3 regions of the Tardiphaga sp. 42S5 genome follow, and region 1 is predicted to be linked to each of the others. Evidence: riboswitches for the same ligand, from Rfam matches in the RefSeq annotation. Region 1 holds a riboswitch; each other region holds the start of a gene.

Region 1 (7,537 bases):
GAAGGCCGCGCGCCATGGGGCAAGATGCAGAGCATCTTCGCACTGGTGCGCTATTTTGACGGCAGCGAGCCGCTGGCCTGGACGTTTCAGTGGATCATGATTGGTGCCGTCGTAGCGGTGCTGGTGCCGTTTTGGCGCAGCAGCGTGCGATATGAATTGAAAGCCGCTGCACTGGCGGTCGGCGCCTTGCTCACGACGCCCTACCTTTTCCTGTACGACGTGATGGTGCTTGCGATTGCCATCGGCTTCATCGCCCGTATCGGTCTCGCGGAAGGCTTTCGCCGTCACGAACTGCCGGTGCTCGGTCTCGCTGCTGCGCTGCTGATCGCCTATCCATTTCTCGGCGCTCCCACGGGCTTTGGCGCAACGCTGCTGGTGGCAGCGTTGATCGCCATGCGCGTGCGGGAGTCTATTCGCTCCACGCCGAGTTCAGGATGATGCTGCAGAAATTCCCGCGTTTGTAGGTGGGGTCGCGGAGGTCGAGCACGTCAGCCTTGACGTTGCCGAAGGTGGTCTCCGGCTTGTGGATCGTCCCTGCAGCGAACGCATCGATGATCCCGTTCTTGAAGTCATGGCCGCGCGGATGGCAGGCACACACTTCGTGGCGCTGATGTGCCGTGAAGGCGTCGTACTCAAGACCCAGCACATCCATCTCGACACCAGCCGTGACGAGCGCCACCACGGGCCGCTTGTGCTTGGGAATGCCCGGTGTCGTGTGAAGCGCGATGGCGTCCCAGACATCGTCGATGTCGCGCTCATCGATACTGTGGCTGCGCAGAAAGTCCGCCGCAGCATTCGCGCCATCGACTTCGAAACGTTCATCCTTGCTCGCATAGGGCGCCTGTAAGCCCATGTCGTGAAACATCGCGCCGACATAAAGTAACTCGGAATCGACCTTGAGACCCTTGCGCTGTCCGGCGAGCGCGCCGAACAGGAAAACCCGATTGGAATGATGATACAGAAGATCGCTTTCGGTGTCGCGCACCAGCTGATCGACCTGGCGGGCGAGGGCGCTGTCAGGGACTTTGATGCCGGCAATGGTCTTGCTCATGAGATGCTCCTTGCGGGGGTGTTGTGATGCATCCGTTGTCGCCGGCGGGCGGTGTCCTCGCAATCGCGCCGCGCCCTGCAAAGCTGCCATTCGCCCGTGATTTCCTGCCGCAAGACGACTATCTATTCAGAATGACTTGGGCCTGTCCTCGCCGTCGGAATGAAGCATCACCATGAAGACCGTTGCTCTTGCGATCTTTCCGGGCGTCCAGTCGCTGGACGTAGCCGGTCCGCTTGATGTGTTCATGGAGGCCAATCGCTTCGTTGCACCGGGCGACGGCTACGACATTACACTTGTCGCTGCAGACTGCGCGCCGCTGCGTGCATCGAACGGTTTGCGGATATCCGCCGATCTGGCGTTCAGTGATGCGAACAAGCCCTGGGATCTGGTGCTGGTGGCCGGCGGGCCAGGGCTGCCGACGGCGGAGGCGGATCCGCAGCTCACAGAGTGGCTGGCCAATGCGGCGCTCCAGGCGGGGCGTTATGGTTCGGTGTGCACCGGGGCATTCGCGCTCGGCCATGCAGGCTTGCTCGACGACAAGACGGTGACGACGCACTGGCAGAACGCGCCGCTATTGGCGCTGCGTTTTCCCAAAGCGCATGTGGAGTTCGATCGCATCTATAGTCGTGACGGTGCGCTGGTGACGTCAGCCGGCGTCACCGCAGGCATCGATCTGGGTCTCGCGCTGGTCCAGGAGGATCATGGCGCGGATGTTGCGCTGGCCGTGGCCAAGCGTCTGGTTGTGGTGGCGCAGCGCCAGGGTGGCCAGTCGCAATTCAGTCCGTATCTGGTACCGCCGGCCGAGCCGGACTCGCCGATCGCGCGAGTCCATACCCATGTGATGGCCCATCTGCGTGACGCACACAGCGTGGATGAACTGGCCGATGTGGCGGGCATGAGCGCGCGGACCTTCGCGCGGGTGTTCAAGCACGAAACAAAGATGACGCCGGCTGATTTTGTCGAGGGCGCCAGGATCGACACGGCGCGTAACCGTCTCGAAGGCAGCGATCTTCCACTCAAGGTGGTGGCTTATGAATCCGGTTTCACCACCGCCGAACATATGCGTCAGGTCTTCGTGCGACGGCTGGGTCTGACGCCCAGCCAGTATCGGGCCAGCTTTCGCGCGGTCTGATCCGCTCAGGCGAGTTGCAACGAAGAAATCGGATCGCTCGCAGGAAAGCTGTCCATCAGCGCTTCGTTCAGCATCTCGTCGAGGCGGCGCCGGGCGATCTGCTCCGTCGTCTCGAACGCCGTGAGCGCGCCTGCGTGCTCCACGAAATCGTTGAAGTTGATCCTTTCAGTGGTCGTCATCAGGTCGCGCATCGCATCCTCCATCGGTTGATCACGATGTTCTGCGCTTCGCGGTGCTCGGCGGCAACGAATCGCATCGTGCAGAAACCGCCAACGACCCCGCGGTTTCCGCCACGCAAGCGGTTGTCCACTGAACCAACAGCCCTACCGAATTTGTTGCGTTCGGCTCCAATGCCCGCTTGACACTACACCGCGGGTCACACCAAATGTAGATGTCACGGTCCGCCCTGTCGCAAGACTTGGTGGCTAAGAGGGAAGCCGGTAAAGACGTTGTTTTTCGTCATATTCCGGCGCTGCCCCCGCAACTGTAAGCAGTGAGTCTGTTTCGATTGAAGTCACTGATGCGCAAGCATCGGGAAGGCTGAAACAGACATTGACCTGCGAGCCAGGAGACCTGCCGCGACACCAGAACGTCCATGGGCGGGGTGTCCCAGCGGTCGCTTGCAGGCAATGCCGGCGGATCTCCGCCGTGTATTTTGCAGCGTCCTTTCGGCCCCAGCCCCCATTGCTTGATGCATCACACGGGGTCTTGCCGATGCCTACTTCATCTTCTGTTTTGTCCAACGGACGCGATGCGGCTCATGCGCCGCTGATTCAACTGTCGCCGGAAACGCTCGCTGCGCCTGCGCGCGAACCCTCGATGCAGATCATCCGACGCAACGGCACGGTGTCGCCGTTCGATGCGGGCAAGATTTCCGTGGCCATGACCAAGGCTTTCCTCGCGGTCGAGGGCCACACGGCAGCGGCCTCGCGCCGCGTCCATGAGGCGGTGGAACAGCTGACCGGCGAAGTCGTGGCGGCGCTGACTCGCCGCGTCGGTGAAGGCCGCACCTTCCATATCGAGGACGTCCAGGATCAGGTCGAACTGGCGCTGATGCGCAGCGAGCACCACAAGGTGGCCCGCGCTTATGTCCTGTACCGCGAGGAGCGCGCTCGCACCCGCGCCGAGGAACTGGCAGCCAAGCCCGCGCCGGTTTCCACCGCGCCGGTGCTGCATGTCACGCTCGCCAACGGCACGCGCGCGCCTCTCGATTCGGCGCGTCTCGCGCTGATCGTCAACGAGGCCTGCGCCGGCCTTGACGGAGTCGATGCCGCCCCGGTGCTCGAGGAAACCCGCCGCAATCTCTATGACGGCATTACGCTGGATGAGCTGGCACTGGCCGGCATCATGGCCGCGCGTACGCTGGTGGAGCAGGAGCCGAACTACACCTTTGTCAGCGCCCGCCTGCTGCTCGACAAGCTGCGCACCGAAGTCCTGTCCATTGTAGGGGGCACGCCGACCCACGCGTCGCAGGCCGACATGACCACGCGCTACGCCGAATATTTCGGCGCCTATATCAAGACCGGCATTGCGGCCGAGCTGCTCGATCCCGAACTCGCGCGCTTCGACCTGAAGCGAATCGCTGCCGCGCTGAAGCCGGAAGGGGACCTTCAGTTCCAGTTCCTGGGATTGCAGACGCTCTATGATCGCTACTTCCTGCATGTGCAGGGCAATCGCATCGAACTGCCCCAGGCCTTCTTCATGCGCGTTGCCATGGGCCTCGCGCTGCGCGAGATCGACCGCGAAGCCCGCGCCATCGAATTCTACAATCTGCTGTCGTCGTTCGACTTCATGGCCTCGACGCCGACGCTGTTCAATTCGGGTACGCAGCGGCCGCAGCTGTCGTCCTGCTTCCTCACGACGGTGGCCGACGATCTCGACGGCATCTTTAAGTCGGTGAAGGACAACGCACTGCTGGCGAAATATTCCGGCGGTCTCGGCAATGACTGGACGCGCGTGCGCGGTCTCGGCGCGCATATCAAGGGTACCAATGGCGAGAGCCAGGGCGTGGTGCCATTCCTCAAGGTCGCCAACGATACGGCCATCGCCGTCAACCAGGGCGGCAAGCGCAAGGGCGCGGTCTGCGCCTATCTCGAGACCTGGCACATCGACATCGAAGAATTCCTCGATCTCCGCAAGAACACCGGCGACGACCGCCGCCGCACGCACGATATGAACACCGCCAACTGGGTGCCGGATCTTTTCATGCAGCGCGTCGAGCTTGATGGCGAATGGACGCTGTTCTCGCCGGACGAGACGCCGGAACTGCACGATCTCTATGGCAAGCCGTTTGCCGAGCGCTACGCAGCCTATGAGGAAAAAGCTGCGCGCGGCGAGATCCGCGTGTTCAAGAAGGTGCGCGCAACTGACTTGTGGCGCCGCATGCTGACCATGGTGTTCGAGACCGGCCATCCCTGGATCACCTTCAAGGATCCCTGCAATCTGCGCTCGCCGCAGCAGCATGCTGGCGTGATCCATTCATCGAATCTCTGCACGGAGATCACGCTGAATACGTCCGATGATGAGGTCGCGGTCTGCAATCTCGGCTCTGTCAACCTGCTCAATCATATCGGCAAGGACGGTCTCGATCACGCGCAGCTGAAGCGCACCGTGACCACGGCGATGCGGATGCTCGACAATGTCATCGACATCAACTTCTATACCATCCCGGAAGCGCGGCGTTCCAACCTCAAGCATCGCCCGGTCGGTCTCGGTCTGATGGGCTTTCAGGATGCACTGCAGGTGCAGGGTATCGCGATGGCGTCGGATGCGGCCGTGGCGTTTGCCGACACCAGCATGGAAGCGATTGCCTTCCATTCGATCTCCGCATCGGTAGATCTCGCCGCCGAGCGCGGCCGTTATCCGTCCTTCGATGGATCGCTGTGGAGCCGCGGCATCCTGTCGATCGACTCCATCGAGATACTCGCGGAAGCCCGCGGTGGCGTGCAGATGGATCGCTCGACCACGCTCGACTGGAACGGCCTGCGTGACCGTGTGAAGTCCACCGGTATGCGTAATTCCAACGTGATGGCGATCGCGCCGACAGCGACGATCTCCAATATCTGCGGCGTCGCGCAGTCGATCGAGCCGGCCTATCAGAACCTGTATGTCAAATCGAACATGTCAGGCGATTTCACAGTGGTGAATGCTTTCCTCGTGCGCGATCTGAAGAAGCGCGGGTTGTGGGACGAGGTGATGGTCTCCGACCTCAAATATTTCGACGGCAGCGTCGGATCGATCGATCGCGTGCCCGACGATCTCAAGGCGCTGTATGCGACCTCGTTCGAAATCGACAGCGCGTGGCTGATCGAGGCGGCCTCGCGCCGGCAGAAATGGATCGATCAGGCGCAGTCGCTCAATCTCTACATTGCCAATCCCTCAGGCAAGAAGCTCGATCAGCTCTATCGCCTGGCCTGGACGCTGGGATTGAAGACGACCTACTACCTGCGCTCGCGCAGCGCGACGCATGTGGAAAAGTCGACGCTGAAGGGCACCGACGGGAAGCTCAACGCGGTGTCGGCAACAGGCGCAGCAGCGAAGACAGCAGGTGCGCCAATCCTCGTTCAGTCTTCCGCCGTCACTGCACCGGATCTGTCTGCAGCGATGGCCTGCTCGATCGACAACCCCGAATGCGAGGCGTGTCAGTAAGGGTGCGCCAAACACACTGACCTCATCCTGAGGAGCGGCTTCTTGGCCGCGTCTCGAAGGATTGCCCCACGCTCATGGTTCGAGACGCCCGCTGAAGAAGCGGGCTCCTCACCATGAGGGCCGAACAAATACGCAAGGAACACCCATGCTCGACTGGTCCGATACCTCATCCGCTCCCAAAACCCCCGCCTTCATCCCGATCCCGCAATCTCCCACCGACGCCACCGGCCTCGGCACCATCGATCGCTCCGGCGGCCGCGTCTCGGTGGACGAGAAGCGCATGATCAACTGCCGCGCGGACGTCAATCAGCTGTTGCCGCTGAAATACAAATGGGCGTGGGAGAAGTATCTCGCCGGCTGCAACAATCACTGGATGCCCACCGAAGTCTCGATGCAGGCCGATATCGCACTGTGGAAGTCGCGTGACGGCCTCACCGAAGACGAACGCCGCGCCATCAAGCGCAATCTCGGCTTTTTCGCCGCATCGGAGAGCCTCGTCGCCAACAATATCGTGCTGGCGATCTATCGCCACCTCACCAATCCGGAATGCCGGCAATATCTGCTGCGGCAGTCGTTCGAGGAGGCGGTGCATACGCACACCTTCCAGTACATCGTCGAGAGTCTCGGCCTCGATGAGGGCGAGCTGTTCAACATGTATCGCGAGGTGCCGTCGATCACCGAGAAGGCCGCCTGGGCGCTCAAGCACACCCAGCATCTCGACGATCCCGACTTCAAGACCGGCACGCCGGAGACCGATCAGGCCTTCATGCGCGATCTCGTGGCGTTCTATGTGATCTTCGAAGGCATGTGGTTTTATACGGGCTTTGCGCAGATCCTGTCGCTCGGCCGCCGCAACAAGATGGTCGGGATCGCCGAACAGTATCAATACATCCTGCGCGATGAATCGATCCACCTGAATTTCGGCATCGACGTCATCAACCAGATCAAGATCGAGAATCCGCACCTCTGGACCAAAGCGTTCCAGGAGGAAATCCGCGACATGATCCGCACCGCGGCCGAGCTCGAGGCGGCCTATGGGCGAGACACCATGCCGCGCGGCTTCCTCGGACTGAATGCGGCGCTGTGCGAGACCTATATGCACTTCATCGCCAACCGCCGCTGCGCCCAGATCGGCCTCGCGCCGGTGTTCGTTGAGACGGAAAATCCGTTCCCGTGGATGTCGGAAGCCATGGACCTGAAGAAGGAGAAAAACTTCTTCGAGACCCGGGTGATTGAATACCAGAACGGCGGCGCGCTGAACTGGGAGTAGTCTTTGGTCTCATATCCGCCGCTGCATGGCGCATATGAATCCGCATCGCTTGACCTGATCGCGTGATGCCCGCAGGCATGATCTCGCCTTTCGGCATCACGCGGATCAGTCGATGCACGCCACCCACATCCCTAAAGCACCAGCCTATTGGTCGAAGGCCGCCATCGTGCCTGGCATCATTGCCATCGGTCCGATGCTGCCCGGCACGCTGGCCTTTGGCATGGCATTCGGTGCGCTGTGTGCGCAGAAGAACCTCTCGCTTGCCGAAGTCGAAGTGATGATGGCGACGGTTTATGGCGGGCTATCGCAATTTGTTGCGGTGCAATCATGGCCGGATGTGCTGACGCCGGGCGCGATCGCGACGCTGGCGCTGCTCACACTCACCGTGAATATCCGCTTCTTCCTGATGAGCGCGACGCTGCGCCCGTGGTTCGGC
Region 2 (7,537 bases), 2.9 Mb from region 1:
CGTGCCGGCTGCACACCGACAGTGATATTACCGAAACGATGCAGGCCGAGACGGAATGCACCGTCGACCACATGCGGATCGTTCTCAGCTTTGCCCCAGCGTGACTCAATAGCCAGCCGCACATTGGTCGGCAGCGTCGCAAAGGCCGCGTGATAGTCAGCCAGCGGCCACGTCACGCCACCGCTTCGCTCCGCGCGACCGGCAAGCGCATTCGTTGGCCCCTGTTGCAATAGCTGCATCATGGCGGCCGTCGTGTCAGGCGCGTCACCAGTGCCGTAGCCGGCTTCGCGCATCGCGGCGATCACATCGATCAGGCTCTGCGGCGTATCGAGGCCGACGCCATTGGCAAGGCGTCCATCGCGATTGGGATAATTGGCCAGAATCAGCGCGACGCGTCGTTCGCACGCCCCAGCGCGGCGCAAGCGCACCCAGGCGCGCGCCAGATCAGCGGTCGCATCAATCCGATCCTGCACCGGCTGCAATGTTGTCGGCGCAAAGCCGCCGTCGCTGGCGCCACGTTCCTTGAAGGCGATGGCATTGGCGAAGATGCGGCCATCGACTTCCGGCAACACCACATGCATCGCCAGATCGCGCGGCGTCAGGCCGCGAGTAGAGGCTTCCCAGCTGGCGCGCGAGATGCCGGCCTGCGCGACCTGCAGAATCGGACAGCCTGACGCCGACAACACGCCGGCATCGTCATGCGCGGTCGCAGTGGCGAAGGCCGTCGCGTTAATGATGATATCGGGCGGATAGGCCGCAAGCGCGGCGCGCAGGAAAGCCGCGGAGCGCTCATCCTTCAGGCTCGTGACGTAGAGACAGGCCGCGTTGAGGCCGCGCGCGTCGAGCGACCGACGCAATGCATCGATTGCCGCAGTATCGCCGCCGGCCACCAGCGCGCGGTAGAAAATCACAATCGCATTCGGCCGGTTATCCCCCGCGGGTTCACCCGGCCAGAAGCCGGCCGAAGGCATCGGCCGCGCAACAGGCGGCTCCTCTCCGTGACCGATCAGATGCGCGGCATAGCGCAGTGCCAGCTGCGCGTTGTCGACGCCGCCCTCGCTGCAATAGCGCCACAACGCATGGGTTTCGTCGCTGCTGACCGTGCCGCGGGCGGCCAGTTCGGCATTCCAGTCCATCTCGCCGGGCAGGCAAGCAAACTTGGCGCCGCGGCTCAATGCGTCGCTGCGCAGGCTCTCGACGCCATGGGGCCAATAGCTGATACCGCCGAGCATGCGCAGCACCACGATCTTCGCCCTGGCCAGCGTTCGCTCGACATAGAGATCGACCGACGCGGGATGGCCGAGCGCCAGCATGTTGGTGAACCGCACGCTGGGGAAATCGCCCGGCAGTGTCGCATGCGCCGCATTGAACGCCGCCAGATCGCTGTCAGCCGCCGACAGCACGACGATATCGGCGGTGTCCTGCCCGAGATCGCGGGCGACGTCGCCGTCGTCAATGCTGCCGGAGGTATCGAGCTTCAGATGCATACGGGTGAACCTGCGTTACCCGGCGAGTGCCTTTCGCACGGCGTCGCCGTCGAATCCCTTGAGGCCGATGACCACCAGATGCTCGGCCTGCATCACGTCCGGCCGGGCGAAGGCGAGTTCAACGCGGGCACCGACGGCCTGCACGACGATCGGAGCAGATTTATCGGCGATGCGGGCATGGCCCTTCACACGGAGGACGCCGTCGAGGCCAAGCGCGTCGCTGATGCGCGCACGCATCGCGTCGATGCTCGCAGCAGCGGTGGGTTTGACGACGATGCTGTCGAAGTCGTCATGGTCGTGTTCTTCTTCCTCGCCGTGATGGCCGACACGAGCGGCCATGTCATCTTCGGCTGCGGCATTGAGGCCGATCAGCACCGATGGCGCGAGATCGCCCTTGGAGCGCACGATGCTGACACCGGGGCGCAACACGGCTTTCAGCTTGGCTTCGATCTCGGCGAGCTTTTCTGGAGCGACGAGATCGCTTTTCGACAAAACCACCAGATCAGCGCAAGCGAGCTGGTCCTCGAACACTTCCTCGATGGGGTCGTCGTGTTCGATGCCTCCGTCCTTGGCGCGCTGTTCGGCAACAGCGTCTTCGTCCAGCGTGACACGGCCTTCAGAGAGCGCCAGTGCGTCGACGACAGTGACGACGCCATCGACAGTGGCGCGAGTCTTCACCGCTGGCCAGGCAAAGGCCTTCAACAGCGGCTGCGGCAGCGCGAGGCCGGAGGTCTCGATGACGATGGCATCGAGTGGACGCTCGCGCGACAGCAGCTTATCCATGGTCGGCACGAAGTCGTCGGCGACGGTGCAGCAGATGCAGCCATTGGTAAGCTCGACGATATCGCCGGGCGCACAGGCCTTTGCCGCGCATTCCTCGACCAGACCGCCATCGAAACCGGCATCGCCGAACTCATTGACGATCACGGCGATGCGGCGACCGTCAGCCTGGGTCAGCAGCGAGCGCAGCAGCGTGGTCTTACCGGCGCCGAGAAATCCGGTGAGGACGGTGACGGGAACGCGGGACATTCAATTCTCCTGGGAACGCTTGAGCCAGAGCGGAAGTCCGGCTGCGATGAAAGCAACATTCGGCACGGCGGCCGCGATGATCTGGTTGAGGCGGCCCTGCGCATCGCGAAAAGCGCGTCCGAGTGGCGTCTCCGGCACGAGACCGAGGCCGACCTCGTTGGACACGAACACGATTGGATAGCGCGAGACATCGAGGAAGCGCACCAGGCGCTTGGCTTCGATTTCCGGATCGCGCTCGGCAAACATCAGGTTCGACAGCCACAGTGTCAGGCAATCCACCAGCACAACGCGCCCGACCGTGGCCTCACGCGTCAGCGCATCGACCAGCGCCAGCGGCTCTTCCACGGTGATCCAGCCTTCGCCGCGCTGCTTGCGATGCTGCGCGATGCGGGCATGCATCTCGTCGTCACCGGCCGTTGCAGTCGCAAGATAGACTTTGGTCAGGCCGATGCCATCGACCAGCCTCTCGGCGAAAGTTGACTTGCCGGACCGCGCACCGCCCAGCGCCAACGTGGTGGAGACCGCGGTCATTTCGGCGCACGCCCATCTTCAGGCGACCAACGCATCGGCGGCACGCGCGCGACCATGCCCTTGCGCAGCACCTCGGCGCGCTCGCGCCATGGCACCAGGCCGTAGTCGGCCTTCTGATAGGACTCCACGAAAGACACCAGCGCCGCGCTGCCGCTATCGGTCTGCAGATCGCCGAACAAGAACGTGTAGCCATCAGGGCTCGTCACCGCGACGGTTGCTGGCCGCTTGCAGACGCTAAGGCATTGCACCGGACGCACCATCACCGCGGCATCGCCATCGCCGAGCGCGGCCTTCACCGCATCGAACATGTCCGGCCCGACGATCGTGCCGGTTTCGGCGGCCTTGCAGCTAATGCACACACTCACGACAACGGGACCAGCCGGCACGGGGCGCGGCGGTTCGACCGAAATTTGTTCGCCAGAGATATCGGCGTTGTCGTGATCCATTACATGCTCAGTTCATGCCCTCGCGGGCCTACGAGCTTTGTTGGATCGCGCCGACAGCATGGCCGTCAGTTCGCTCCCGTCCGGTGCACCCCGCCCCGACGACGCCTCCAAAGCACAGTTCGTGATGGCAGGTCTCCTGGCTTGCGAGTCATAGCCTGTTGCCGCCTTCCCAAGAATTCTGAAGAATTCCCAGTGGCACCGGCGCGGGCTCGTCGCTTACAGTTGCGGGGGCAGCGCCGGCCTCAAACCGGCTTCCCTATTCACCTTCCACGCGGAAGGACCATCACAAAAGACGCTATCTGCCGGGTGCGCTGGGGTCAACCGCGCCGACGGACTGTCGCCCGAACCTGTTGACCTTGCAGGTCGTCTTGCGTCAGTTAGGCCGCGAAAGGAACCCTATGTCCGCCCATTCCCAGCCCTTGTGGCAGCCGCCCGCCATTGCGCCTGTTGACCCGCAGATCGCGGCAGGCATCCGTGCCGTCATCGACGGCAAGGCCAAGCCGCCGGGATCGCTGGGGAGAATCGAGGACCTTGCGCTGCAGCTCGGTATGATCCGGCATCCCGGCGAACCCCGCGGCGACAATGCTGTTCTGCTGGTATTTGCGGGGGATCACGGACTCGTGGCCGAAGGCGTGTCGCAATATCCGTCGGCGGTCACGGTTGCGATGGTGATGACCTATCTGGCGGGCCGCGCCACGGCCAATGCCTTCGCCGCGGCCAACAATATCGACGTCCGCGTGATCGACATCGGGGTCGCTGCGGAACTGCCTGTCCATCCGAAGCTGATCGACGCCAAGGTCCGCATGGGCACAGCCAACGCTGCGCGCGAACCTGCGATGACGGCAGAGCAAGCGGCGGATGCACTATCGCGCGGCTACCGGATCGCCGTCGGTGAGATCAAGGCCGGCGCAGACATCATCGCGCTCGGCGAGATGGGAATCGGCAATACGGCGTCCTCGGCATTGGTGGTTCATCGTCTCGCGCCGGCACCACTGGATGACTGTATCGGCGTTGGCGCCGGGCAGGATGACGCCGGCATGGCGCGCAAGCGCGCAGCGATCACGACGGCGGCGACGCGCAGCGATGCAACTGCGCCGCTGGATGTGCTGGCCCAATTCGGCGGGCTGGAAATCGCAGGCATGGCCGGAGCGATCCTCGGCGCGGCGTCGCAACGGCGGCCGGTGATCATCGACGGCTTCATCTCCAGCGCCGCGGCATTGCTTGCCGTTCGCCTGTGCCCGGCTGCACGCGACTATTGCGTCTTCGCACACCGTTCGGCCGAACGCGGCCATGACATCGTACTCGATGCGCTCGATGCCAAGCCGCTACTCGATCTCGGCTTGCGGCTCGGTGAAGGCACCGGCGCGCTGCTTGCGGTGCCGCTGGTCCGTGCTGCCGCGCTCATGCTGACCGACGTCGCCAGCCTCGACGACGTGCTGGCCGGAAAGATCTAGATGAGACTGGATCCGCATCTTTTGAATGCGATCCGTTTCCTGACGGTGGTGCCGGTACCGGCAAATGGCGACGCGCAGGATACTGACTGGCTCGCGCGTGCGATGAAGTATTTTCCGATCGTCGGTGTCGGCATTGGCGCCGCCTCCGCGGTTGTGTTTCTCGTTGCCAGCGAATTCTGGTCACCGCTGATCGCGGCTTTGCTGGCGATTACAACAAGCATCGTTATCACCAGCGCGCTACATGAGGACGGCCTTGCCGATACGGCCGACAGTTTCGGCGGAGGCTGGACGATCGAAAAGCGCCTCGCGATCATGAAGGACAGCCGCATCGGCACTTACGGGGCGCTGGCACTCGGCCTCGGCGTAGCGCTGCGCATCGCGGCGCTCGCCATATTCCCGATGTGGGCAGGTGCGGCATCACTCCTCGCTGTCCATGCCGCCGCACGCGCCATGCCGGCCTTCGTGATGAACCGCCTGCCCTATAGCGGCGATACCAGTGCGATGAAGGTCACTTACGCCGAGGCGCCCGTGCGATTTGAGGAATCGTTGTTTGCACTTGGTGTGGTTGTGCTTGCAGCAATCCCGCTTGCGCTCGTCTCGGTCGCATCGCTTTTTGCGGGTCTTCTGCTCGGCGCAGCGCTCGCCGCACTGCTCGCACTCTGGTCGCGTCGTCTGATCGGTGGTTACACCGGCGACGTGCTCGGTGCGGTCGAGCAGCTCTTCGAGATCGGTTTTCTGCTCGGCGTCGCAGCCCTGATCAAATAGGCCAGTTCAACGGCAATCGATAAGGCTCACCTTCAAAGGCATCCGCGCCGCGACCGATGCGCGCAATGGCTTCGATCATACGTCCATCGCGGCCAAGCTGTTCGTCGGCCAATTGCACCATCAATTTGTTCGGAGTCACATAAGGCGAACGTTTGCGTAGTTCATCTGCAATCGCCGCCTCGTAGCCGGGATTGCGATCGCAGGCGATGGCATAAGCGGCGGCGCTGGAACGGCTGATACCGGCCCAGCAGTGAATGAGCATCGGGCGATCAGCGATGCTGCCGCGGCCGAACTGAAGAATGGCATCCACGACGTCGGCATCGGGCGCGATCAGGTCTGGCGTTGCTTCGACGATATCGTGAAAGGTTAGCTCCACATGCCGCTCACGCGCCAACCCGCTCCAGTCGCGCTCGCTCGCGGCGGGCGACAGAAGGGTCAGCAGATCGAAGGACGGCAGCGATTCTGCCACGGCAGCAAGGCCTCCAAGCGAGCTCACATAGATCATTCGAACACCCTGCTAGCTGCTGTCATGTCCTTCCTCTCACCCACGGCGAATGGACCTTCTTCAACCTCATGCCGCTGCGATGTCGATGATGCAAGGTCGGTTTCTTAATACCACCCTCGACCTTTTCGCACTTGCACCATCGTAATCCGATGAAAATACGCCAATCAGAACAATCGGTTACCATCTCGAGCTTTCAGCAGCCGAGGCAGGCCAATCTTAAAGAAGTTGCGATAGGTATCTAACTCACGAGTGCAGAGTCCAGGACGGTACGATGCTGAACTACTTCGAATTGGCGGCATCACAAATCGGAACGATCTTCCGGGTGCCGCGCGAAAACCCCGAACTGGTGGAAGCGAAACTCGCTGCCTTCACCCGTCAGGTGCCGATGATGTATGCGCTGGTGGTCGTCAACACGACGGCACTTGCGATCACCTTTTATGGTACTGCGCCACATCTGCTTACCGTCTATCTCCCTGCTGCATTTGATGCAATCTGTGTGATCCGGATACTGAGCTGGTTGAGAGCACGTAACACCACACTGTCGCTCAACCAGGCCGTAGAGAAGCTCACCGGCTCGATCATCTTTGCCGGCATTCTCGGCGTCGCGTTCACTGCCTGGAGCCTCAGCCTGTTTCCCTATGGCGACGCCTATAGCAAAAGCCACGTTGCGTTCTTTATGGCCGTCACATCGATCGGCTGCGGTTTCTGCCTCATGCATCTGCGCGCGGCAGCGCTGATCGTGATGGCGCTGGTTGTCGTGCCTTTCGCGTTCTTTTTCGGCTCCAGCGACAATGTGGTCTTCGTCTCCATCGCCTTCAACTTCGTCGTGGTCATCGGGGCCGTTCTCTTTATGCTGCTCGGCAATTACTCCGATTTCGAGAAGCGGGTGAACTCGGAGAAGGCGCTGCGTATCAAGCAGGCTGAACTACAGGTGCTGAGCGACAAGAATTTTCGGAATTCGAATATCGACAGCCTCACCGATCTCCCCAATCGCCGGAACTTCTTTGCCGAGCTTGAGCGCGGCATTGTCACCACCGCACACACCGGCGGCGGCCTGTTGCTCGGCATCCTGGATCTCGATGGCTTCAAGCCGATCAACGACATCCATGGGCACCACATGGGTGATCGCCTGCTGGTCGAAGTCGCAGACAGACTGCGCGCGCATCTCGCTCCTCACGTGTTTCTGGGCAGACTGGGCGGTGACGAATTCGTCATGTTCAGCGACCAATTACTCGACCCGGATGCAATTGTTGAAACCGAAGAGAGCATCGAGAACCTGTTCGACGTCCCATTCGAGATTGATGACATCACAGTTCGCAT
Region 3 (7,537 bases), 1.1 Mb from region 1:
CTGGGTGCCCTTGAGCGGGTTCAACAAGACATGCTCGACAACAAAAGGCTTATGCCTTGCGCTCGAGCGCGTTCGATAACTGCCTCGTCTGAAAACGCGCTGGGGCAATCCCTCCAAAAGCAAACCCGGCCAGAAGGGGCCGGGTACTCGGACGCGTTGCGGCGCAATATAGGGGGAAATCGCCGAAAAACAATGCGAATCTGCCAAATGGTTAGCCCAATTTCGGGTCCAGAACCGTGGCCCAAAGGGCCATATCGGCCCGATCCCGCAAGGTAACGGTCATTTGGCCGCTTTGGCCGTCGATTTTGACGTGACCGAAGAACTGCATGCCGGCCGACGGGGGCAAATTCTGCTTATCGGGCCCCGGCGCTTTCACGAAACGGACCTCGGGGCCGAAGGTATTGTCGAGCGCCGCCGGGCCGAAGGTTCCGGCGTGGAACGGCCCGGAGACGAACTCCCAGAACGGCTCGAAATCCTGAAACTGGGCCTTCTCCGGATTGTAGTAATGCGCCGCCGTGTAATGCACGTCGGCGGTCAGCCAGACCGTGTTGCGGATACCGGCCGATTTGATGAAGCGCAGGATGTCGGCGATTTCCAGCTCGCGGCCTCGCACTGGCCCGTCGCCCTGCGCGATGGCCTCAGACCCGGTTTTGTCGACAGCGTTGTCATAGACGACGAGGCCGATCGGCATGTCGGAGGCGATGACCTTCCAGGTCGCCTTCGAGGCCATCAGGGCGCGCTTCAGCCAAGCCATCTGCTCCGGGCCGATGAAATACGCATCGGGACCATAGCTCTCCTGCAGATTCGGGCCGTTGGGCCCGCGATAGCTGCGCTCGTCCAGCAGGAAAACATCGAGATGCGGGCCGTAATTCAGAGTACGATAGACGCGGCCAGGCTCGTTCGGATTGACCGAGATCGGATACATCTCGTGAAAGGCACGGGCGCCGCGCGCAGCCAGCAGCGTGATGTCGCGCTCCTTGTAAGACGACGGCAACTGCTTCGAGAGCGACCAGTTGTTGGTGACCTCGTGATCGTCCCACTGGCCGAAGATCGACACCTGCGCATTGAAGGCGCGAACGTTGTCGTCCAGCAGATTGTATTTGTGCGCAGCGCGGAATTCGTCGAGCGTCTCGGCGACCTTCGCCTTTTCCGGCACCGTGATGGTGTTCTTCCAGATCGTGCCGTCCGGCAATTTTGCTTCGGGCAGGATCGGCCCGTCGGCGTAAATCGTGTCGCCGGAGTGGATCAGGAAATCCGGATTATGCTTGCGCATGGTGGCGAAGGTGACCATTCCGCCGTCATCGGCATTGATGCCCCAGCCCTGCCCGGCGACATCGCCGCCCCAAACAAAGGACACATCACGGCGATCCGCCGGCGCGGTGCGAAAGCGACCGATCACCGGCTCGCCGACGATTGCGGTATGCGACAAATCACGGAATTTGACGCGGTAGAAGATATCCTGCCCGGCCGGCAGATTATCGAGCAGCAGCTTCGCCGTGAAATCGCTCTCGGGCAGCGCTGCAATCGGCGGCAAGGCGCGCGCATTGCTGAAGGATTCGGTGGTGGCGACTTCCACCATCATCTGCGCCGGACGATCGGCGCGCGACCAGATCATGCCGCTGCTCGTCCCGACATCGCCGGACTGAATGCCATGTGACACCACCGGGCGATCGGCGGCGCGGCTGAGATAGGGCATCGCAAGGAAGCTTGCGCCTGCTGCGGCTGAGTGCGCGAGGAAGCGACGACGGGATAAACGTAGTGCCATGGCGAACTCCTGATCCTGGCTCTGGCACCAGTGGCTCTAGGCAGATCGCTTGACGCTGCGATGACAGGTGATGCGCAATATCAACACCCGCCAAAGCAAGCTGCGAATGACTGGCAGCTTGATTGACACATTTGGAAATTTCACCTTAACGTGAACGTGACGGTTCCCTTCGGGGATCAAAAGGGAATGCGGTGAGGGGATCCCCGATTCCGCGGCTGCCCCCGCAACTGTAAGCGGCGAGCCTGCGCCAAGAGCCACTGGGTGTTTACCTGGGAAGGCGGCGACAGGCACTGACCCGCGAGCCAGGAGACCTGCCGCCAGTCGTGGTCACACGCGAGCACATTGGGCGGGGTGTCCTGGTGGAAGTCACACTGCCTGTTTGAAAGCGGCGGGGCGACTTGGTTTGCGGTGACGTGCCACGTAACCGCGAGTCCTGTTCATGACCTCCGTCTCCCATGCATCGAAGCAATGCAAAGCTCTTCTTTCCTCTGTCGCACTGTCCTGCTTCCTTGTGCCCGCCGAGGGCTCGCTGCGACCTGCGCAATCGCACCACGTACTCGACCCAGTGGTGGTGCAGCCGACGGTGACGCCAACGCGCGCGCGCCGCGCCACATCAGGCAAGGCCACGCGCGCCGCGCGCTTGCGTCAGCAGCGCAATGTCACCGCCAATACGGGCGCGCCGGTTGCCACGCTGACAGGCCCTGTCTTCGCAACGCCGACGCTCAACCTCACAGGCACGACATCCACCGGCAGCCGCCTCGGCCTCACGCGCCTGCAGACGCCGGCCAGCGTCGAAGTGATCTCGGCAGAAACCATGGCCGAACGCGGCCAGCAGAACCTGATTGACGCCGTGACACAGAACGCCACCGGCTTCACCGCAAGCCCGGCGCCGGGCAATGGCAGCATCGCCTTCAACACCCGCGGCTTCACCGGCAACGGCACCGTGATGACTCTGTATGACGGCACACGGCTCTATGTCGGCTCGGGCACGCTGACCTTCCCCTATGATACCTGGTCAGCTGAGCGCGTTGAGGTGCTACGCGGCCCGGCATCGGTGATGTATGGCGAAGGTGCCGTCGGCGGCGCCATCAACGTCATCTCGAAACTGCCGCTTTGGGTGCCGCGCAATCAGGCCGAAATCTCGCTCGACAGCAACATGACCCGGCGCATTGCAGTGGATAGCGGTGGACCGATCAACAAGGATGTCGCCTATCGCATCACCGCGACCGGCAACATGTCGGACGGCTGGGTCGATCGTGACAACACCTCCAATGTCGAAGTGCATGCCGCCGTCCAGATCAAGCAGACCGAAGACATCACCTGGACGATCTCCACGGATTACGGCGATCGCAGCCCGTCGCGCTATTTCGGCACACCGCTGATCAACGGCAAGCTCGATGAATCCCTGCGCTTCAGGAACTACAATGTCGGCGACAGCAGCATCCGCTATCAGGACAGCTGGAACCAGGTAAAGACCGAGTGGCAGGTGACAGACAGCATTACGCTGCGCAACACCCTGTACTACCTGAACAGCCAGCGGCACTGGAAAGACGTCGAGACCTACAACTTCAGCGCCGCAACGGGCCGCATCAATCGCAGCGACTATATCGAGATCTTCCACGACCAGCAGCAGATCGGCGACCGCTTCGACGCGACGTTCCGCGGCCATATCTTTGGCATGACTAACGAATTCGTCGCCGGCTTCGACGTCAACCAGATCGACTTCAAACACACCAACAACTCGCCCTATGGCGGCACGTCGTCGGTGTCGCTCACTGATTTTTTCCCTGGCTCCTTCGCTGCGACAACGACCCAGACGGTTCCAGGCTTCAGCACCACGACCAACCAGTATGGCCTATTCGCCGAGAACCGTCTGTCGATCACGGAACAACTCTCTCTGATCGGTGGCATCCGGCAGGACGAGCCGACCATCAATCGCACCGACTACGTCACCCCCGGTAACAGTTTCGAGAAATCCTTCTCGGCGACGAGCTGGCGCGCCGGAGCGGTCTATACGCCCATCAAGGACCTGGCCTTCTACGGCCAATACTCTACAGCCGTAGATCCGGTTGGCGGCCTAGTCTCGCTGGCAGCAACAAACAAGAACTTCGAACTAGCGACAGGCAAGCAGGTCGAGATCGGCGTCAAACAATCGTTCTGGGGTGGCCGCGGCGAGTGGACCTTAGCCGGCTATCAGATCGTCAAAAACAACCTGTTGGCGCGCGATCCGAACTTGCCGTCAATGGTCGTTCAGGTCGGTCAGCAGTCGTCGCGCGGCGTCGAGGCTTCGGTGGGCCTCGCCCTCGACCACGGCTGGCGCATCGATGCCAATACCGCTTTCCTGCGTGCGAAATATGATGACTTCGTGCAATCAGTTGGCGGCGTTGCGGTGAACTACGCCGGCAACGTGCCGGCCAACGTGCCGCAGAACGTCTCCAACATCTGGGCGACCTGGGCCTTTGCACAGGATTGGTCGGCAAATGTGGGCGTGCAATTCGTCGGCCGCATCTATGCAGACAACGCCAACACGCTCGTGCGTCCTGCCTATCAGGTTGTCAATGCCGGCGTGCAGTGGAAGGCCGACCGCAATACAACGGTGTCGTTCCGAGTCTACAATCTGCTCGACGAGGTCTATGCAACATCGGGCGGCACCAATCAGTGGCTGCTCGGCCTACCGCGCACGGCTCAGCTCGCCGTCAATGTGAAGTTCTGAGCTTGTCGCGCAAGCTGACACGCACACTCCGGCGGTGGCTGTATATCGGCCACCGCTGGGTCGGTATCGTCACCTGTCTCTTCTTCGCGATGTGGTTCATCTCGGGCGTGGTGATGATGTATGTCGCGTTTCCCGGCCTCTCCGATAAAGAGCGGCTGGCGGCATTGCCCGATATCGTCTGGGAGAAAGTGGCGCTCTCTCCCGACGAGGCGATGAAGGCTGCCGGTGCCACGCGCTATCCGCGCGAATTGCGATTGAACATGGTTGCCGACGAGCCGGTGTATCGGTTGACTGGCTGGGACGGCAACCGGCAAACCATCTCCGCCGTCGATGGCCGCACCATCACCGAGATCAACGAACTGCAGGCACTTGCAGTCGCGCGACATCATCCCGCAAGCCGATCACCGCAGCTCGAAGAGATTGTCGATCGCGATCAATGGAGTGTCACCGCACGCTACGATCCGCTGCGGCCGTTGTATCTGATCACACTCGGCGACGAAGCCGACACCAAACTCTACGTCTCCTCGCACTCCGGCGAAATCGCGCTCGATACCAATCGCACCGAACGCGTCTGGAACTGGCTCGGCTCGATCCCGCACTGGATCTATCCGACCGTGTTGCGCAAGGACGGCCCGCTGTGGCGGCTCGTGGTGCTTTGGACATCCGGCATCTGTTTGATCGTCGGCGTTACCGGAATCTGGATCGGCATTCTGCGCGTTCGTCTGAAGCGACGTTATGCGAACGGCAACATCACGCCCTATCGCGGCTGGATGGCATGGCATCACGTCACCGGACTGATCGCCGGCCTGTTCGTGCTGACCTGGATGTTCTCGGGCTGGCTGTCGCTCGATCCCGGCCGTGTTTTTGCCGACCGCAATACGCCACGCGAGGTATTGCAACGCTATGCCGGCCACGATGCGCCAACCATCGCTGTGGCCCTTCGCGCACCGGCGGACAAGGCCGCGGTCGAAGCACGGTTCGTATGGATCGACGGCATGCCGCTGATGATCGTCGCGTCACGCGACGGCACAAGGACGGTGATTGATCCGGCAAGCGGCGAAATCGCAAGACTGCCGCAAGAACGTCTCTGGAAAGCCGCAACAAAGCTGCTGCCAGACTCGCGCCTCGAAAACCAGATAACCCTCTGGAAATACGACGCTTATTGGTACGCGCACCACAATGACCGCGAATTGCCAGTGTTACGCGCAACATTCGATGATGACGCGCAAACCTGGTTTCACATCAGCCCGGTCACCGGCGACATCCTCGGCCGTATAGACTCAAGCCGGCGCACCTATCGCTGGCTGTTCAACGCGCTGCATAGTTTCGATTTTCAGTTGCTGCTGATGTATCGCCCGGCCTGGGACATCGTGGTGTGGCTGCTGTCGATTCTCGGCACCATCGTCTCGGTGAGCGGCGTCGTGATCGGCTGGCGCTATCTCAAGCGCTAAAGCGTTTTCGAGCGAAGTGGTCCCGGTTCGCGTGAAGAAAACGCGTCAAAACGAAAGACTCTAGACCGCGAGCGGCCGCGGCGGCTGGCGCAATTGCTCCGGCGGATTCATCGGCTCCGGCGGGATCATACCGATCAGTGCCTTGCGATCGGCGACGGCGTTGTGAAATTGCTCAAGCGCAATGTTGAAGGCTGTCAGCGTGCCTTCCTCGATGGCGCCGTGCTCGTAGCAATTCAGCGTATGACGCAGAATATCGTCGGCCTCCGCCTGCATCGTATCGAGCTCTTCGAGGGACTCGCTCTTGCGCGCGGCGGCAATCATGTCGAGCAGACGATCGCGCTCCGACACATTCACGTTGCGCTCGTCCTTCTTGAGATAGCTCGCGAACCAGGCGCCGATCGAGCCCATCGCCGAGAGCCCCATCAGGCTCCACCAGATGTAGTCGCTGTAGCGATCGAGGAAGGTCTTTTCTTCGCCATCCACATAGGCGGCCGCGCCGGGATGCACGGGGATCACCGCATCCTTATCGGTATCCGGCGTCTCGATCTTCGCCGCCAGCGGGAAGTCGTTGATGATCTGCTGACGGATCGCAAACAGCTGCCGCGTGAAGGCGGCGATGGTCACATCGGACAGGCTCTGCCGTGCCACGATGTGATGCGAGAAGCTGATGGTCTTGACGTCATCGTCCGGCCGCGCCGGCGCGCCGCCGAAGGCCCCTGCAGGAATTTCCGATGATTCATACATCGGGAAATTCTGCGCGATGGCTTCTGCGGAATCGATCGCGAGGAAAGTCGGCGTGCCATCGCGGCTCGAAGCCTGGATCGCATCATTGGTGATCTTGCTGTTCACCGGACCTGCCGCAATGAACGCATCGACCTTCTGGTCCTTCACCGCCTCGGCCACTTCGGTGGTCGAGAACTGCACGATGGTGACCTTGGCGGGATCGACGCCGTATTGCCGCAGGATAATGTTGAGCAGGTTGACGTTGGCCTGCGTCTTGCCGATCACGCCGACGCGGCGGCCGGCAAGCTGCGAGAATTTGGTGATCTTCGGCCCGGACTTCTTGCCTTTGGCGGCCGGCGGCACCCAGATCACGGCGACGTTCTTGCGCAGCGTGGCGACCGCGCGCGCATTCTTTGGCACTTCCAGATCGCCGCGGATGATCGCGAGATCGGCCTTGCCATCAGCAAGCGCCTTGGCGCTGGCGGTGGCGCCTTCGGTGAGGATCGGCCGCAAACGAACCGTATAGTGATCGCGCGAGAACGACTGCACCAGCGCCTGCACAACTTTCACGTCGTCGCTGTTCGGCGGACCGACGGCGATCCGCAGCGGCACCGGCTTCATGGCGAAGTAGTAAGCGCCTGCCACGGCTGCGACGATCGCCAACGTCCCGGCCAGCGTGATCAGCGTCATCTTGCGCCGGATCGACCGCGGTGACGGCGGCCCTATCGGCCCGATAACATCGGGACCATCTGCCATGGATCTGGAAAACAATCGCTTCAAATTCATCTGCGCCAAATGGGTTCGAGCGACAATGTAGCAAAGTTTCGGGTCGACGCGCCGTTCCACCGGCAGCATGGTTACCGACGGGCTTGGTTACTTTCCTGC

Evidence for each region. A riboswitch is a leader RNA that binds a small molecule or an ion and turns the genes downstream of it on or off. The one in region 1 is predicted to bind cobalamin.
Region 2: linked by a shared signal. The riboswitch ahead of SFY93_RS25725 (DUF1636 family protein) and the one ahead of SFY93_RS09825 (ribonucleoside-diphosphate reductase subunit alpha) in region 1 are both predicted to bind cobalamin.
Region 3: linked by a shared signal. The riboswitch ahead of SFY93_RS04855 (TonB-dependent receptor) and the one ahead of SFY93_RS09825 (ribonucleoside-diphosphate reductase subunit alpha) in region 1 are both predicted to bind cobalamin.

The regions. Positions count from the first base shown of each region.
Region 1 is NZ_CP139027.1:2,111,218-2,118,754, forward strand. Features, by position in the region: gene SFY93_RS09805 (glycosyltransferase family 87 protein) at 1-438, shown strand, start outside; gene SFY93_RS09810 (HD domain-containing protein) at 410-1,051, opposite strand; gene SFY93_RS09815 (GlxA family transcriptional regulator) at 1,224-2,183, shown strand; gene SFY93_RS09820 (hypothetical protein) at 2,189-2,374, opposite strand; cobalamin riboswitch at 2,564-2,778, shown strand; gene SFY93_RS09825 (ribonucleoside-diphosphate reductase subunit alpha) at 2,898-5,831, shown strand; gene SFY93_RS09830 (ribonucleotide-diphosphate reductase subunit beta) at 5,977-7,101, shown strand; gene SFY93_RS09835 (AzlC family ABC transporter permease) at 7,214-7,537, shown strand, end outside.
Region 2 is NZ_CP139027.1:5,514,779-5,522,315, forward strand. Features, by position in the region: gene cobN (cobaltochelatase subunit CobN) at 1-1,487, opposite strand, end outside; gene cobW (cobalamin biosynthesis protein CobW) at 1,503-2,516, opposite strand; gene cobU (bifunctional adenosylcobinamide kinase/adenosylcobinamide-phosphate guanylyltransferase) at 2,517-3,047, opposite strand; gene SFY93_RS25725 (DUF1636 family protein) at 3,044-3,493, opposite strand; cobalamin riboswitch at 3,603-3,793, opposite strand; gene cobT (nicotinate-nucleotide--dimethylbenzimidazole phosphoribosyltransferase) at 3,892-4,947, shown strand; gene cobS (adenosylcobinamide-GDP ribazoletransferase) at 4,948-5,712, shown strand; gene SFY93_RS25740 (tyrosine phosphatase family protein) at 5,705-6,217, opposite strand; gene SFY93_RS25745 (putative bifunctional diguanylate cyclase/phosphodiesterase) at 6,489-7,537, shown strand, end outside.
Region 3 is NZ_CP139027.1:1,015,305-1,022,841, reverse strand. Features, by position in the region: gene SFY93_RS04860 (alkaline phosphatase D family protein) at 212-1,765, opposite strand; cobalamin riboswitch at 1,909-2,098, shown strand; gene SFY93_RS04855 (TonB-dependent receptor) at 2,205-4,478, shown strand; gene SFY93_RS04850 (PepSY-associated transmembrane domain-containing protein) at 4,481-5,929, shown strand; gene SFY93_RS04845 (TAXI family TRAP transporter solute-binding subunit) at 5,990-7,408, opposite strand.